One region of the Paenibacillus sp. NPDC057886 genome, then DNA from elsewhere that is predicted to be linked to it. Evidence: riboswitches for the same ligand, from Rfam matches in the RefSeq annotation. Region 1 holds a riboswitch; the other holds the start of a gene.
The links. A riboswitch is a leader RNA that binds a small molecule or an ion and turns the genes downstream of it on or off. The one in region 1 is predicted to bind cobalamin.
Positions count from the first base shown of each region.

Region 2: another riboswitch for cobalamin. It lies ahead of metE (5-methyltetrahydropteroyltriglutamate--homocysteine S-methyltransferase); the one in region 1 lies ahead of ACFVQB_RS13420 (ABC transporter substrate-binding protein).

Region 1 covers NZ_JBHVMZ010000003.1:613,240-617,852, reverse strand. Annotated here, with positions in the region: gene ACFVQB_RS13425 (FecCD family ABC transporter permease) at 1-872, opposite strand, end outside; gene ACFVQB_RS13420 (ABC transporter substrate-binding protein) at 869-1,864, opposite strand; cobalamin riboswitch at 2,270-2,417, opposite strand; gene ACFVQB_RS13415 (histidine phosphatase family protein) at 2,565-3,212, opposite strand; gene cbiB (adenosylcobinamide-phosphate synthase CbiB) at 3,203-4,183, opposite strand; gene ACFVQB_RS13405 (adenosylcobinamide amidohydrolase) at 4,228-4,613, opposite strand, start outside.
Region 2 covers NZ_JBHVMZ010000002.1:283,687-288,299, forward strand. Annotated here, with positions in the region: gene ACFVQB_RS08390 (anaerobic ribonucleoside triphosphate reductase) at 1-1,518, shown strand, start outside; gene nrdG (anaerobic ribonucleoside-triphosphate reductase activating protein) at 1,515-2,024, shown strand; cobalamin riboswitch at 2,293-2,493, shown strand; gene metE (5-methyltetrahydropteroyltriglutamate--homocysteine S-methyltransferase) at 2,714-4,613, shown strand, end outside.

The DNA of each region.
Region 1 (4,613 bases):
ACCAGCAAGCGATAATCAGGTCCCACGATGAGCCGCAGAATATGCGGAATGACCAATCCAACGAAGCCGATCACGCCGGATACAGAGACAGCACCTGCCGTAAGCAGCGTACCTACAGCTAGCACAGACAGCTTCAATCCATCAACTTGAACCCCAATATGCGCGGCCTGTCGTTCCCCCAAGGCAAGCACATTCAACGAACGCGCACGGCTCCAGAGGAAAATCAGTCCCAGCACAAAATACGGGAAAAGGATGGCCGTATACGACCACCCACGCAGTGCCAGACTTCCCATCGTCCAGTATATAATTTCATTGATTGTCTGTTTCGACATGGTCGACAGGAAGGAGACTACGGCTCCCAGGAAACTTTGCATGACCACTCCAGCCAGAATCAGGCTGTGTGTCGGTATTTTGCGTCCTTCACGAGCGAGGGCCAGTACAAACCACAATGTGATTACTCCCGTCAGAAACGCGACCAGTGGCAGAGTCCAGATCCCAATGAGCGCATACTGTAATCCAAAAAAAATCAGAAAAGCCGCACCTACCGATGCACCGGACGATACGCCCAGGGTAAACGGATCAGCCAGAGGGTTACGAAGAACCCCCTGGAATCCAGTTCCGGCAATCGCCAGTGATGCACCTACAAGCACGGCAAGCAGTACACGTGGGAATCTGACCTTCCATATAATCTGTTCTGCTGCTGTATTCCAGTCAGGAACAATCCAGTCGCCCAGCCAGGGAATGCGATGAAGCAAGATGCCCGCAATGTCCAAGGCAGGCAGGGCAACCGAACCGATGCCCGTGCAGATGAGCACGGTTAACACAAGCAGCACAATTCCGGCCGTTCCGTACACTGCCAGTTTTTTACTCATTTGAACAGATCAGGGTAGATCGCTTTGGCTACTTCTTTCAGACCTTGGGTTACCCGTGGTCCCGGACGGCTCAACAGGTTGGCATCCAGACCGATGACTGCATCATTTTTCACAGCCGTGATTTGATCCCATCCGCTGCGTGCTTTGATGATTTGATCCAATGTTTTGGAATTTTCATCAATGACATCGTTCGCATACAGGATAACGTCTGGATTGGAAGCAATAATGTTCTCTTCATTAATCTGATTCCAGCCTGTCAGATCGGAAGCTACGTTGTTACCTCCGGCCAGTGTGATCAATTCATCCATGAATTCACCTTTACCCACAGTCCAGCCTGGGGAGAACTCAACATATACTTTTTTCTTTTCTTCCGGTTTAACTGCCTTCACAGCTTCAGTTACATCAGCCACATCTTTTTTCATCTGGGTGATGATCTCCTGTGCTTTTTCCTGATGATCCGTGATTTTACCAAAGGTTTCAATGTTGTTCATCACATCATCCACTGATTTAGGATCTGTTTTGAAAATCGTAATGCCCAGATCGCGCAGTTTCTTCACAGACTCTTCGCTCATCGAGATACCTGTGAATACGATATCGGCTTCTGCGGCAATGATGGACTCTTCGTTCGGCTTGGCCACGCCGCCCATTTTCGCTTTGGTTGTCGCAGCTTCAGGATAATCATCATAGTCGGATACCCCTACAATCTGCTCGTCCAATCCGAGTGCAAACAGCGTTTCGGTCTCAGCTGGAGACACGGATACGATTTTTGCTGGTGCCTTGTCAAACGTGAACGATTCACCCGTTGCATCTGTAACGGTAAGTGGATATTGTGTTTTGAGATCCGTCTGCGCCTGGCCTTGGGATTGCTCCTGTGCCGGTTGCGAGGTTCCTGTACCCTCGTTCGTTGTTGTTGTACCACAACCGGCCAAAGCCAGTGCCAGCATCGCTGCGCTCAGCAGTGACGCCATGCCTTTCCATGTCTTGAAATTCATTGTGTTCATTCTCCCCTTCTCTATCCATTCTAGTGAGTAGTGCTCCTGTCCCAATTCCGCTTGAATTTGTGTTCCTATATAAGTTGATCCATCAAACTTTACACTAGGCCACTACGATTGCAGTACCATCTTCCGATCGCTGTTATCCCCAGATTTTTTTTGATTCCCTTTTCGAAAAGGAAAAAATCCGGTGATAAAGGCGAACGCTTACGCTCCTTCAGATTGGTTCTGCACTCTTCGTTCTCTTGTAAATATTAGGTTCATCTTATATGAAAAAATAAAATCCCCAATCCTTGGGTCAGGATCAGGGATGACGTCTCGCATGTGGCGATCTGTGCATGGTCAGCTTGGCGCTGTATATGCACAGAGAACTGCCCGAAACGCTGTCCTTTCCTCGAAGGAACACCGGTTTATACGTCCAGGGCAGGTAACCTGACTTACAGGAATTCATCCTGATTTACAGTGGCGGGACCGTGCCGGATTTACACCGGCTTCCCTATTTCACCCGTTTGCCGTTCATGGCCTTCTATGAACCCATGAAACATTGCTGCGGGACCCTTGGTCGCTAATATTGTTCAACCATTCAAGTGAGCATCCTGCATCCTTGGTAGAGCTTGTTGAGCCTCCATCCGATGATGCACTTGCTAAGTCACACTTCTGTTGTGATTATAGGTTATATTGTACATCCTTACAACCCGATTTACGGAAAAGTCAATCTGGTTCCAACCCAGCTCCCCCCATTGCCATCCAGCCGAATCTTTATCGCTTGTCCTGGTATCACCTGCGTATCCCAGAATCCTTGATCCGGAATGAGACGTGACACCATATAACGAATAACACCGCCATGCGTAATGACGGCTATCTTTGGTACGTTCGTGTTGGGAGAGTGCAGTATGGGTGAAAAGGACATCAGACTCTCTTCCATAAATGAATCAATACGCTCTGCAAATGCTTTCCAAGGCTCACCCTTAGGGGGTGTCATCTCCTGCGGGGCATCAATCCATTTTCGGTACTGTGGATTGTTCTTGAGCTGATCGTAGGTCAACCCCTCCCACTGACCAAAGTCGATCTCCCTTAGTCGGGGATCAAGCTCGGCCTGTCCCGCTTGGGACGGTGCAATCTGTGTAAGTGTCTGCTGACAACGCTGCAGATCACTGCAATACAGGGCGTCGCATGTGATATTGCTGAATTGCTCACGCAGCGAAAATAGCTCCTGCTCTGCTCCGGGCAACAGTCCGATGTCGGTATGCCCAAGATATCTTTTTTCCAAGTTCCACGCCGTTGTACCATGACGTATCAAAATAACCTCGCGGCTTTGCATTCCACCCTGTCCAGCTTCTATCTCCATAGCAGTGCACCTCCAGCAGACCATATCACTAAGGTGACCAACGAACATAATAAAACAAAAGAACCTGCTGACCAGAACATAAGCCGTGTTGTTCGTACGATATCTTCTGCTTCCATCCGCCTTGTAGGCTCGCCCATATAAGCGCGAAATGAAGCCACTCCGTGATATACGTTATGCCCGCCAAGTCTTATGCCTAATGCTCCAGCCACCGCCGACTCGGGAAAACCGCTATTCGGGCTTGGGTGCAGTCGTGCATCCCGGAATACCATGCGCGATGCCCCTCTTGCATCCATCTTCATGAACCACGCTCCCATAATCAACAGCAAGGCGGTAAGCCGTGCGGGAATCCAGTTGGCCCAATCATCCAGACGGGCAGACGCCCAGCCGAGATGAAGATATTTTTCATTTTTATAACCCACCATGGAATCCAGTGTATTCACGGCCCGGTAGGCCATGGCAAGTGGTGCACCACCAATCAGGGCATAGAACAATGGAGAGACAATGGCATCCACGATATTCTCCGCCACAGTCTCCACCGTCCCTCGCACAATCTCCGGTTCATCCAGATGAGCCGTATCACGCCCTACAATCATACCCAGTGAACGTCTCGCCGCAGGCCAGTCCTGTTGTCTCAGATGGCGGTAAACTTCCATGCCTGCATCTTTCAAACCTTTCGAGGCAATGGTGGTTGCTATCAGCACGACTTCTGCCACAACCGCAACGGCGGGATGGATAAGACCCAGCACATAGATTAATCCCCAAGTCAGTGCAAAAGAACCGCCTGCAATCAAAAGTGGAAATAATACGCCTGCCCTTTTGAGAGCCTCGTTCGAGTCCACCCGCGACCTTATCGCCCGCTCCAGTGCAGAGATGGCCTTTCCCATGCCAATCACCGGATGAGGAATCCAGCGTGGATCTCCGATGAAGCGATCCAATATGTATGCTCCTACAATAATCCAGGCTCCAGCCATTCCCGTCCAGATCGGCCAAGTAGCCCATTGATGCAGCAGAGATGTCATTGCTTGTTATTCCTCTCTTTCCACTCCTGCGCGGCTTGCAGGCTTTCCGTTATTGTGTCATACACCAGCCTGCCGATAGCTGCACCCATGACCGTAGCCGTCCCGGCATAACTGATGAGCGGTTTATTTACTCCAGCCTGGCTTACCGCGAGTACGATGGCATCCGTTGTTGTTCCGGTTGCGGTCAGACCATTCTCTGAATCCACCACACCGAAATCAGCCAACGCAGCAGCCTTCGCCTCTACCGCGGTCTGAATGGCATTCACCATCGCTCCAGCTGTCATACGTCCATTCATCCACAACATGATATTGATTGTACCCGGAGTATAGGTTGAAGCCGAAACCTTCCCAGGTTTCTGAGACACAATCTCATTGCGAATCT
Region 2 (4,613 bases), on a different contig from region 1:
GCTCCTTATGTGAAGCGTTCGTTCCGTAAGCATTATCGGAAGGGACAACGGCTGTTTGGGGAGAATGACCGAATTGACGATGAGCAGCTGCATCTGGATAGCGATGAAGCAAAGGAGAAGTGTCCTCGAACCTTTGCCTTTGCCTGTGAAGAAACGGAACTGGAGACTGAACAGGCTGCGGAGTCCCTGATTCATAACCTGAACACCATGAGCAGCCGTGCTGGCGGACAGATTCCTTTCACTTCACTGAACTACGGACTGTGTACTTCAGCCGAAGGTCGGCTCGTGTCCCGGTCGTTGCTGGAAGCGACCATTCGTGGACTCGGTAACGGGGAAACTCCCGTGTTTCCACAGCATATTTTCCAGTGCAAGCAAGGAATTAACCAATCTGAGGGAGATCCGAATTACGATCTGTTCCGGCTCGCTGTGACCTGTTCCTCACGGCGCATGTATCCGAATTTTGTCAATGTGGATGCTTCCTTCAACCTGCCCTATTATCAACCGGAAGATCCCGATACGATCATTGCGACGATGGGATGCCGGACACGCACACTGGCTGATCGCTTCGGACGCAATCGTCAGAGCGGCAAAGGGAACCTGTCCTTTAATACCATCAATCTGGTCAAGCTCGGCATTCGATATGGGATCTGCCAGGGAACAAGAGCCATCGCTGACCGGGCGGGCTTCTATACGGCATTGGAATCCGTCATGCACAATGCTACGGATGGACTGCTGCACCGGTATCGAATTCAGATGAACCAGCCTGCCAAAGCATCGGACTTCATGATGCGGGAAGGAGTGTGGGAAGGTGGTGAACAATTGGCTCCGAATGAACCGGTAGCCGACCTGTTGAAGCATGGTACGTTATCCCTTGGTTTTATCGGGCTTGCTGAATGTATGACCGCTCTATATGGCCGTCACCATGGACAAGACCTCCATGTACATCGTGAAGCTCTAAATGTTATTCGTACGATGAGAGAGTTCTGTGACCGGATGAGTGAGCAGCATAACCTGAATATCACTTTATTTGCTACGCCCGCCGAGGGTCTATCCGGCAAATTCACCAAGATTGATCGTGAGCGATACGGCAGCATCGTTGGGGTCAATGACCGGGAATACTACACCAATTCATTTCACATCCCGGTCTATCATACCCTTCCTGCCTATCGTAAGATTGAATTGGAAGCTCCCTTCCACTCATTATGTAATGCCGGGGCGATCTCTTATGTCGAACTCGACGGGAATGTAAGGGCCAATACCGCAGCTTTCCAACGAATCGTGCAATACGCGCTGGCCCAGGACATCGGGTATTTCTCCATTAATCATCCGATTGATCGCTGTCCTTCCTGTGGCTATGAGGGCGTCATCGGAGATGTATGTCCTGGATGTGAAGCTCATGAAAACCACGTGCATTTCCAGCGACTGCGCCGGGTGACGGGATATCTGACCGGTGACTATAAAGTACGCTTCAATACGGCGAAGCAGGCCGAAGTGCGAGACCGGGTGAAGCATCGGTGAATCTGTATGGTTATATCCCGGAATCAGTGAATGAAGGTACGGGCCTGCGTGCTGTGTTGTTCATCAGCGGATGCCGACATGCCTGTCCGGGCTGTTTCAGTCCCGATTCGTGGAGCTTCCGGGCAGGTGAACCTTTCACGGCGGAGCGGCAGCAGCAGATTTTACATGAAGTGACTTCGCACCCCTTGCTGGAAGGGGTTACCTTATGCGGGGGTGATCCTTTTTTCTCTGCCGCAGAGTGCACCTCCTGGGTTCGGCAGCTTCGGACCGCTCGGCCTAATCTGACCGTATGGGCCTACACGGGGTTTGTATATGAAGAGCTGATTACAGACCCGTCACGGGCGGAGTTATCCCGGCTATGCGACGTCATTATCGATGGGCCTTATATCGCAGCTGAGCGTGATGTGTCTCTTCCTTTTCGCGGCAGTCGTAATCAGCGCATCATCGATGTGGGTGCAACGATGGCTGGCCAGACAATCGTTACCATGCAGTTAGATGCATGGTAACGGTTTTTTTATTGGGTTGAATCAAGCATTAGCGTGGGCGATGATTGGGTTCATTTTAAGGAGTTTTTTTAAGAATTCAATCTGGCAATAAACCAAGGTTTCATAGGGTTCTATTTTATTTCCGATCGGATTAATGTTATATGTTGCAAGCCCGTAGGTTATCGTCTATGATTGGTAGCATAAGAGCAAGTATACGACGATTGCATCATTATACAATCTATCCTATATGCTTGGTCACCAATTTCATAGCCGGAGATGTGTACGCACATTTCTGCACACGGAAACAGGTGCCGACCGCGCTAAACGCGTGGTCAGGCTTAAAAGGGAAGCACGGTGTAAGTCCGTCGCGGTCCCGCCACTGTAAACGGGGAGTCTGTACATAAGCAATCCACTGGTGTATCCACCGGGAAGGACATGTACAAGACCATGATCCGTAAGCCAGGAGACCTGCCTGTTTCGACAGCATCGCATGACCTACGGAAGATAGGGAGGTGTTAGAGCAACCGCTACAACTACTTATAGCAGGTGTTCTTTCCCATTCTATCTTTGTGCACAGTCGTCAATCTTGATGCCTGTTTCTCGGGGTATGGAATCGGAAAGAATGCCTTTTTTTGATGCTTTCAAATGAAACACACCACAATAGCTTCAACTTGATGAGTTTATTTATTATAAATGAGGAGGAATTTTACATGTCGCAATCACAGCAACAACAGGCACAAGTACTGACAGGCAACCTCGGTTACCCCCGCATCGGTGCGGGACGCGAATGGAAAAAAGCACTGGAGTCCTTCTGGGCCGGTCGAATCGATGAATCCACGCTTCATCAGGAGCTAACCACGCTTCGGTTGCAGGATCTGAAGAAACAGCAGGCACAGCAGCTCGATCTGATTCCTGTGGGCGACTTCTCCTACTATGATCATATTCTTGACGTATCCGCGATGTTTGGCGTCGTTCCTGAGCGTTTTAACCATTCAGGCGGACCGGTATCCGTATCTACCTACTACGCCATGGCCCGGGGTAATGATCAGGCAACCGCCTGTGAGATGACCAAGTGGCTGAACACCAACTATCACTACATCGTACCTGAGATTCATAATGACACTGCATTTGCATTGCTTGAAAATAAACCCCTTGCCGCCTATCGCGAAGCGAAGCAGGAGCTTGGGCTGGAAGGTAAACCGGTCGTTGTCGGCCCGTACTCGTATGTACGGTTCGCCAAAGGCTATGACGCGGAGCGCTTCGCAGAGATCGTCACACGCCTCGTTCCAGTATACGGCCAGCTTCTGTCCGAACTACAAGCAGAAGGCGTACAGTGGGTACAGATCGATGAGCCTGCTCTGACGCTGGCGGTCTCTTCCGAAGATGAAGCCTTGCTGCAACAGGTGTATGCTGCCTTGGCACAAGCCGCACCGGAATTGAAGCTGCTGCTTCAAACGTACTTCGAATCGGTGGAAGCTTATCCGGTCGTGACAGCACTGCCTGTAGCCGGAATCGGCCTGGACCTGGTCCACGGCTATGAAGGCAACCTGGCCAGCCTGCGGGAGTATGGCTTCCCGCTGGATAAATGGTTGGGCGCCGGTGTCATCGACGGGCGCAACATCTGGCGCGCCGATCTCGCGGAGACGGCGAAGCTGCTGGAGCAGGTGGCTGAATTCGCAGCCGAAGGCAAGCTGATCATTCAGCCTTCCTGCAGCCTGTTGCATGTACCGGTTACTGCCGCTCAGGAGAGCGCGCTTGATCCGGTACTGCGCAATGCCCTGGCCTTTGCCGACGAGAAGCTGGAAGAAATTGCGACGCTCGGCACGTTGTTGTCCGGCGGTGCGAAGCAGGCGGACCAAGCAGCGGCTTTGGCTGAAGCCAGCCGCCGCGCCCAGGCGAGCACCGAAGCGGTGCGCCTGCTGAGCGTGTCCGAATCACGGACACGCCTGAGTGGTGCGCCTGCAGGGGTGCACGCTGACGAGCAGCTGCTTCGCAACGCGTCATTCCAGGAGCGACGCGAATTGCAGCAGCAAAAATGGTCGCTCCCGCTGCTGCCAACAACAACCATTGGCAGCTTCCCGCAAACGGCAGACGTGCGCAAAGCACGCGCACTCTTCCGTAAAGGTGAATGGAATGCGGAGCAATATGACGCTTATGTGCGTGAACAGATCCAGGAATGGATTACCATCCAGGAGGAAATTGGTCTGGATGTGCTGGTACACGGTGAGTTCGAACGTACCGATATGGTCGAGTTTTTCGGTGAGAAGCTGACCGGATTCGCCTTCACCAAAAATGGCTGGGTACAATCCTACGGCTCACGCTGCGTGAAGCCACCTGTAATTTACGGAGATGTGCTGTTCAATGAACCGATGACGGTGAAAGAAACGGCGTATGCCCAGACACTGACCAACAAACCTGTGAAAGGCATGCTCACAGGCCCGGTAACGATTCTGAACTGGTCCTTTGTCCGCTCGGATATTCCACGCAGCGAAGTATCCTACCAGATTGCTCGCGCCATTCGGGACGAGGTTGAAGCGCTCGAGCAAGCAGGCATTGAGATGATTCAGGTTGATGAGCCAGCTCTGCGTGAAGGACTTCCACTCAAACGAA